Linked DNA regions of Serinibacter salmoneus. The protein of the gene in region 2 binds, or shares a complex with, the protein of the main gene of each other region. Links are inferred from orthologs where the notes say so. Each region holds a gene or a part of one and is shown on either strand. Other genes may lie near its edges.

The links.
Region 1: the proteins of ATL40_RS06305 (region 2) and smc are in contact, whole or in part, in a crystal structure (PDB 3ZGX), measured with the Bacillus subtilis proteins. The link is inferred for Serinibacter salmoneus from one-to-one orthologs.

The regions. Positions count from the first base shown.
Region 1 is NZ_PDJD01000001.1:967,099-971,727, reverse strand. What follows is about bases 53-4,377. They hold smc (chromosome segregation protein SMC), read right to left. Parts: upstream 3,979-4,377; coding sequence 253-3,978; downstream 53-252. Other genes in these bases: ndk (nucleoside-diphosphate kinase), read right to left, coding at 3,986-4,377; ATL40_RS04185 (hypothetical protein), read right to left, coding at 53-174. In the rest of the region: more of ATL40_RS04185, read right to left, coding at 1-52; more of ndk, read right to left, coding at 4,378-4,408; ATL40_RS04170 (DUF4233 domain-containing protein), read right to left, coding at 4,474-4,629. UniProt on the Bacillus subtilis protein: Required for chromosome condensation and partitioning.
Region 2 is NZ_PDJD01000001.1:1,429,189-1,432,482, forward strand. What follows is about bases 1-2,990. They hold ATL40_RS06305 (segregation and condensation protein A), read right to left. Parts: upstream 1,925-2,990; coding sequence 1,076-1,924; downstream 1-1,075. Other genes in these bases: ATL40_RS06295 (pseudouridine synthase), read right to left, coding at 1-463; scpB (SMC-Scp complex subunit ScpB), read right to left, coding at 460-1,083; ATL40_RS06310 (ParA family protein), read right to left, coding at 1,893-2,753; xerD (site-specific tyrosine recombinase XerD), read right to left, coding at 2,853-2,990. In the rest of the region: more of xerD, read right to left, coding at 2,991-3,294. UniProt on the Bacillus subtilis protein: Participates in chromosomal partition during cell division. May act via the formation of a condensin-like complex containing Smc and ScpB that pull DNA away from mid-cell into both cell halves.

The DNA.
Region 1 (4,629 bases), 460 kb from region 2 along the record:
CCCGCGAGCCGGGGCCTGCGCTGATTGTGAGGCCGTCGCGTCGTCCACGAAGACGCCGCGCAGCATTGCCCACCAACCCTGTTCCGGGCGGTGTGCGGACATCATCACGACCAGGATGCCGATCGTGAGGGCGACAGCAAGGAACACCACAGCGAGCGCGGGAAGGCCAGACATGTCATTCAGTATCCCCGTCCCGTTCCCCGCTCGACCCGCAGGCGGGGCGGAGGAGATGTGAAGGTCTCGTGAGTTCTCTCACACCCGCCCGGAGATCTCGGGCGGGGACTCCCCCGCGCCCCTGGTCGAGGGCGGACCGGCCGCTGAATCCGAGGAACCCAGCCGTTGGGAGACCACCCGCGAGACACCATCGCCGCGCATCGTCACCCCATAGAGGGCATCGGCGATCTCCATCGTGCGTTTCTGGTGGGAGATCACGATGAGCTGGGAATCCGACCGCAGTTCCGTGAAGATCTCCAGGAGTCGGGAGAGATTCACGTCGTCCAGGGCTGCCTCGACCTCGTCCATCACGTAGAACGGGCTCGGTCGGGCCCGGAAGATCGCCACCAGGAGCGCCACGGCGGTCAGGGAACGCTCCCCACCGGACAGCAACGACAGCCGCTTGACATTCTTGCCCGGTGGTCGCGCCTCCACCTCGATGCCCGTGGTCAGCATGGATGTGGGATCGGTCAGCACGAGACGGCCCTCCCCGCCGGGGAACAGACGGTCGAAGACCCCGCGGAACTCCCGCTCGGTATCTGCCCACGCCTCGGTGAAGACCTCCTCGACCCGTGCATCGATCTCCGCCACGATGCGCATGAGGTCCGCGCGCGTCTTCTTCACGTCGGCGAGTTGCTCCACGAGGAAAGCGTGTCGCTCCTCCAACGCCGCGTGTTCCTCCAACGCCAGCGGGTTCACCTTCCCCAGCAACGTGAGCGCGCGTTCCGCCGCTTTCAAGCGCTTGGTCTGGGCGGCCCGGTCGTAGGGCACGGTGCGCGGCTCGGCCGGTCCGGTGCTCTCTTCGCCGTCGGTGGGCGGGACCTCCTCCAGGACAGGCACCGGCTGATCCGGCCCGTACTCCTCCACGAGGATGTCCCCCTCGAGCCCGAGTTCGTCGAGCGCGCGTTGTTCCAGGGTCTCCACCCGCAGCCGGTGCTCGGCCCGAGCGACCTCGTCCCGGTGCGCGGCGTCGCTTGCGAGCCGCAGTTCCTCCCGGATCGACTCCACCTCGGAGCGGGCAGCGGCCAGCAGGCCGGCGGTCTCATCGCGCCGTGCCGCAGCGCCCTCACGCGCCAGGCTTGCGGCGGCGAGGGAACGCTCCAGGAGGGCCAGTGCCTCCTCCCCCTCACGTACCACGTCAGCCGCTGTCCGGCTGCGCCGCCGCCGTGCCTCGCGCGCGATCTCCGCCTCGCGCCGCGACTGGCGCTCCGCCTGCGCGGCGGCCGCCAAGCGGTGCGCCCGGCCACCCGCCGCACGCTGCCGCTCCTGCGCGGTGCGGGCCAGAAGGCGGGCGTCCGTCTCCGCCGTCCGTGCCGCCGCCGCCTCCTGTTGGGCGGCGTCGCGGGACTGTGTGGCCTTCGCGACGTCCGCCGCCTCCCCGGAGCCGTCCGCGTCACCCGTGCGGGCGGCAGCGAGGCGGTCCTGCAAGTCGGCGCGTTCGGCCTCGCGCTGCCGGAGGGCGTCCTGCGCGGTCGCGATCGCGCCCTGGGAGCGCTCCGCCTCGGCCGCAGCGGCACGAATCTGCGAACCCAGGCGCCCGAGCTGGTCGGCCACGGCGGCCAACCGGGCATCCGAGGCGTTCAGCGCCGCCAGCGCGTCACGCACCTGCGCGGAGGCCTCGGTGACCTCCTCCTGCGCGCTCGTCAGGTCGAACCGGGCGCGGTCCGCACGGGCGCGGGCATCCTCGAGCCCGGCCTCGGCCTCCGCCCGGGCAGCGTTCAGTGCGATGAGGTTGCGTTCCCGCGGCTGGCCGACCTCCACCCGCCCACGGGTGTGCACCGCACCGTCCCGGGTCACCACCTCCCGGACGTCGGCGCGCGCCAGAGCGGCGTCCGCCGCCGCCAGGTCCTCCGCGAGTGCGACTCCCGCCAGTTCCAGCGCGACGACGTGGCTTGCCTGGTCCTCGCACCGCACCACCGCGGACGCCCACATCGGAGGCTCACCGTCGGCAGCGTCGGCAGCGTCGGCAGCGTCGGCAGCGTCAGCAGCGTCAGCAGCGTCAGCAGCGTCAGCAGCGTCAGCAGCAGCATCGCCGTCAGCCGCAGCGCCCGCCCCCGCGGGCACCAACGCGAGGGAGAGCCGGGGTTGGTCCTCCCGGAGGACCCAGTCGGAGACCGCGAGCGCCGCGTCGGTGTGCACCAGCACGCCCTCCAGGACGTGCCGCAGCGCGACGGCGATCGCCGCCTCCCAGCCCTGGCTCACGCTGAGGTGGTCGGCGAGCGGGCCGAGCACCCCCGGCAACCCGGTCTGCAGGACGGCCGCGGCGCCGTCGCCCCGCTCGCTGGAGAGGGTGAGTGCCTCCAGACGTGCCTGCCACCGCTCCGCCTCACCGCCTGCCGTACGCAGGGTCTCGGTGAGGTGCTCCACGCGCTCGCGGGCACGGTCCTGCCGCTGGATCGCGCGCTCGTGCTCGGCGTCCAGGTCCTCCTCGCCCCGTTCGTCGCCGGCGACCTGCTGTTCCAGGTGGGCGAACTCGGCGCGCGCTCTCTCGGCCCTCGCGGTGGCGTCGGCTCGCGCGGCGGTGAGTCGTTCGATCTCGGCGCGCTGGGCCTCGATCCGGCTGGTGGCCGCGGCCACCTGCCCCTCCAGACGGGCCAGCCCCTCGCGGCGCTCCGCCGCAGCGCGATGCACCCGTGCGAGTGCGCGCTCATGCTCGGCGGCAGCGGCCTCGGCGGCCTGACGGCGGGTGGTCGCCTCGGCCAACGCCTGTTCGGCTGCCTCGACCTCCGCGGCGATCTCCGCGTCCAGTTCGCGGGCGCGCGCGGCCTGCGCATCCAGTTCATCCGGGTCCGGGCCCGTGCGTGGCGCACCGGCCTGGGAGTCCAGCAGTGCCCGCCGCTCGGCGGCGAGCGACACGGTTCCCCGCAGTCGTTCGCGGATACCGCTGAGGCGGTACCACTGCTCGGTGGCCCGGGCCAGGGCTGGAGCGGCCTGCTCCGCCTCGGCCTCGCGCTCCGCATAGCGCCGCTGGGCGCCCGCGAGCGTCGCCTCGAGTTCGCTCTTGCGTGCCTCGATCGCCGCCAGGTCGGCCTGGCCCTCCTGCAACCCCTGGCGCGCGGCGGCGAGATCATCCGCCAGGAGCCGGGCCGCAGCGTCGCGCAGATCGGCCTGGATCACGGCCGCTCGCCGGGCCACGGCGGCCTGTTTGGCCAGGGGGCCGAGCTGGCGTCTGATCTCGGTGACCAGGTCGCTGATCCGGGCGAGGTTCCCGGCCGTGGACTCGAGCTTGCGCAGCGCCTTGTCCTTGCGGCGGCGGTGCTTGAGGATCCCGGCGGCCTCCTCGATGAAGCCACGCCGTTCCTCCGGGGTGGCGCGCAGGACCGCATCGAGTTGCCCTTGCCCGACGATGACGTGCATCTGGCGGCCGAGGCCGGAGTCGGAGAGCAGGTCCTGGATGTCCAGGAGCCGGCAGGTGGTGCCGTTGATCGCGTACTCGCTGCCGCCGGAGGCGAACATGGTGCGCGAGATCGTCACCTCGGTGTAGTCGATCGGCAGTGCGCCGTCGGCGTTGTCGATCGTGAGGGACACCTCCGCACGGCCGAGCGCCGGCCGCGAGGAGGTGCCCGCGAAGATCACATCGGCCATCTGGCCGCCGCGCAGCGACTTCGCGCCCTGTTCGCCCATGACCCAGGCGAGGGCGTCGACCACGTTGGACTTGCCGGAGCCGTTGGGCCCCACCACCACGGTGATGCCCGGCTCGAAGGTGAGGCTGGTGGCGGACGCGAAGGACTTGAAGCCCCGCAGCGTCAGCGACCTCAGGTACACGTGGGTCTCAGGCGGCGAACCAGAGCGCGATCTCGCGCTCGGCGGACTCCGGGGAGTCCGAGGCGTGCACGAGGTTGCGCTGGACCTTCTCGCCGGTGTCGCCGGCGAGGTCGCCGCGGATCGAGCCGGGGGCGGCGGCGGTGGGGTCGGTGGCGCCGATGAGGGTGCGGATGCCCTCGATCACCCGGTAGCCCTCGACGATCAGCGCCACGAGCGGGCCGGAGCTCATGAACTCCACCAGCGGCGGGTAGAAGGGCTTGCCGACGTGCTCGGCGTAGTGCTCGGCGAGCAGTGCCTCATCGGCGGTGCGCATCTGCAGGGCGGTGATGGTGTAGCCCTTCGCCTCGATGCGACGGAGCACTTCGCCGGTGAGGCGACGCGCCACGGCGTCTGGCTTGAGCAGGACAAGGGAGCGCTGGATCTCGGTCACGGCTCCGAGACTACCGCCCGGCACTGGCACCGAGCGGGAGGTGGGTGTGCCGGCGGGTGTGTGTGCTAGCGGCTGGGGCGTGGCAGACCGGCGTGGTCGAGCTCGTCCAGGTAGCGCTCCTGGCGTTCGGCGTCGATCCGGGCGCCGAGGTGCAGCCCGATCACCCACAGCAGCGCGAACACGACCGCCACGATCAGGAACTGCACCCGCATCTCGGGGAT
Region 2 (3,294 bases):
GACGCGCACCCGCGCCCACGCTGCCTCGCACCGTGGCGACGTAGGTCTTCGGGACCTCGTAGGAGGGGTGCGCGAGACGATGGGCGAGCTCGCCGTCGTTGGTCAGCAGCAGCAGTCCGGTGGTCTCGGCGTCCAACCGGCCCACGTGCACCAGGCGGGTGCCGGCGGACTCGACCCACGGTGCGAGGGTGGGGCGGCCGCGGTCGTCCGACATCGCCGAGAGCACCCCCGCGGGCTTGTTCAGCGCGAGCGTCAGGCTCGAGGCGTCCAACTGGACCCGCAGTCCGTCCACGTGCAGCGTGTCCACCGCGGGGTCCATCCGGCTGCCCAGCTGGTCGGTCACCTCGCCGTTCACCGAGACCCGCCCGTCCACGATCAGGTTCTCGCAGGCGCGGCGGGACCCGAATCCCGCGCCGGCCAGTACCTTCTGCAGGCGGATCCGTCCGCTCGTCTCCTCGCTCACCGTAGGTCGCTCCCGTCCAGTTCGTCGATCTCGGGCAGGTAGGGCGCCAGCGGCGGGAGATCCCCGAGATCCGACAGCCCCATCCGCTCCAGGAAGTAGGTGGTGGTGCGGTACAACACGGCGCCGCCCTCGCCGTCGCGTCCCGCCTCCTCGATCAGTCCACGCCCCAGGAGTGTGCGCACCACGCCGTCCACGTTCACCCCACGCACGGCCGCGATCCTCCCCCGCGTGACGGGCTGCCGGTAGGCGATGACCGCGAGCGTCTCCAGGGACGCCTGCGTCAGCCGCGCCGTCTGTCCCTCCAGCACGAGGTGGCGCACGAACGCGGAGTAGGCGGGGGCGGAGTAGAGCCGCCAGGCGCCGTCGACCTCCCGCAGTTCGAAGCCGCGGGGCCGGGAGCCGTCCTCACCGCGGTACTGCGCGGCCAGCGAGAGCGCCAGGGTGTGCGCCTCGGCGTGGCTGGTGCCGAGCACCGCCGCGATCCGGGCGGTGCTGATGGGCTCGTCCACGACCGCGAGGATCGCCTCGAGCACGGCGGCCTCACCGCCCGGCAACTCAGCGGGGTCGGGAAGATCGGCCGCGTCAGGGGTGGCCTGGTGTACCGGCTGCCGTTCAGTCACCAGGTGAGGTTATCGGCTCGTCGAACTCCGAGGAGACCACCACCTCGGCCGCTCCCCCGGTCCAGGTCACGGTCAGGGTGCCGAGGCTCTCGGCCTGCTCGAAATCGACCGCCGCCCGGCGGTAGAGGTCCAGCAGCGCCAGGAACCTCGCGACGACGACGCCCGCACCGTCCGCATCCGCCGTCAGTTCCGCGAAGGTCGCCGCCCGCACACGGCGCAGCCGCGCGGTCAGCACGGCGGCCTGTTCGGCGACGCTCACCGCGGTGTGCAGGTGGCTGATCCCCACCACGGGTTCCGGCCGTGGCGTCAACGCGCGTGCCGCCAGCCTGGCCAGGTCCTGGGGGCCGATGGCCAGGACCAACTCCGGCAACAGCGCCGCGAACTCCTCCTCCAGGGCCACCGCACGGGGGAAGGAGTGCGCGGCACGCTCCCACCGGTCCCCGAGGTCGGCCGCCACCTGCTTGTACGCGCGGTACTGCAGCAGCCGCGCGAACAGCAGGTCGCGAGCCTCCAGGAGTTCCATGTCCTCGGGGTCCTCGGTGTCGGCTCCGGGCAGCAGCCGGGCAGCCTTGAGGTCGAGCAGGGTGGCGCCGATCACGAGGAACTCACTCGCGGTGTCCAGTTCCCAGGTGCCCTGTGCCGCGAGATGGGCGATGAAGTCGTCGGTGACGACCGCCAGCGCCACCTCGGTGACGTCCATCTTGTGCTTCGCGATCAGCGAGAGCAGCAGGTCGAACGGTCCGGAGAAGTTCTCGAGGTTGACCTCGAAGCCGCCGGAACCTTGCGCGGTGCGGTCCGGGCTGCGGTCCTCAGGCGACGTCGCCGCGGGAGACGAGTTCACGGGCGAGCGTGCGGTAGGCGAGCGCGCCCGGGTGCGAGGGCGCGTAGGTGGTGATCGGTTCGGTGGCCACCGAGGCATCGGGGAACTTGATGGTGCGCCCGATCACGGTGGTGAACACGTCCTCCCCGAATGCCTCCCGCACACGCGCGAGCACTTCGCGGGCGTGCAGGGTGCGCCCGTCGAACATGGTGGCCAGGATGCCGTCCGTACGCAGGCGCGGGTTGAGGCGATCGCGCACCTTCTCGATGGTCTCCAGCAGCAGCGCGACCCCGCGCAGCGCGAAGAACTCCGTCTCCAGCGGCACGATCACGCCGTGGGCGGCGGTGAGCGCGTTCACGGTCAGCAGGCCGAGCGAGGGCTGGCAGTCCACGAGGATGACGTCGTACTCCTCCGACACGCCACGAAGCACCCGGGCCAGCGCCTGCTCCCGGGCGACCTCGTTGACGAGCTGTACCTCGGCGGCGGACAGATCGATGTTCGCCGGCACCAGGTTCAGGCCCGGTACCGAGGTCTCGTGGACGATGTCGTGCACATCGAATCGTGGCGCCATCAACGCCGTGTAGATCGTGGCCTCGAGCTCGTTGGCGTTGATCCCCAGACCCGCCGACGCGGCACCCTGCGGGTCGAAGTCGACCAGCAACACACGCCGGCCGTACTCCGCCAACGCGGCGCCCAGGTTGATGGTGGTCGTGGTCTTCCCCACGCCGCCCTTCTGGTTGCACATCGCAATGATGCGCGCGGGCCCGTGCGAGGCAAGTGGCGCAGGCTCGGGGAAATCGGCGGGCGTCGTCCCCGCGGTCGCCGTGTCGACGTCAAGTGTCGGCTGCACATCACTCACCGGCTCACCGTATCGCGCCGGGCGCCCCTGGCGGGCGAGACGTGCCGAGTCGTGCCGGAACGCACGGGAGCAGCCCCCTGCCTCGTCCCCTCAGCCCTGTGCGCGGGGATGGGAGGTGGCGTAGACCTCGCGCAGGGTCTGCACCGTGACGTGGGTGTAGATCTGGGTGGTGGTGACCGAGGCGTGCCCGAGGAGCTCCTGGACCACCCGCACGTCCGCGCCCCCGGCCAGCAGGTGCGTGGCGAAGGAGTGCCGCAGGGTGTGCGGGGAGACGTGCGCGTCCAGACCGGCACGCTGCGCTGATGCCTGCAGCACGGCCCACGCGGACTGCCGGGACAGCGGCGCGCCGCGCTGACCGAGGAACAGGACCGCTCCCCCACGGCCACGGGCAGCAAGGCTGGGCCGCGCCCGCACGAGGTAGGCCCCGACGGCACGCGTGGCGTGGGAGCCGACCGGCACCACGCGGACCCGTCGGCCCTTACCGAAGAGCCGGACCACCGGCTCGGGCGCGTCGAGGTCGAGATCGTCCACC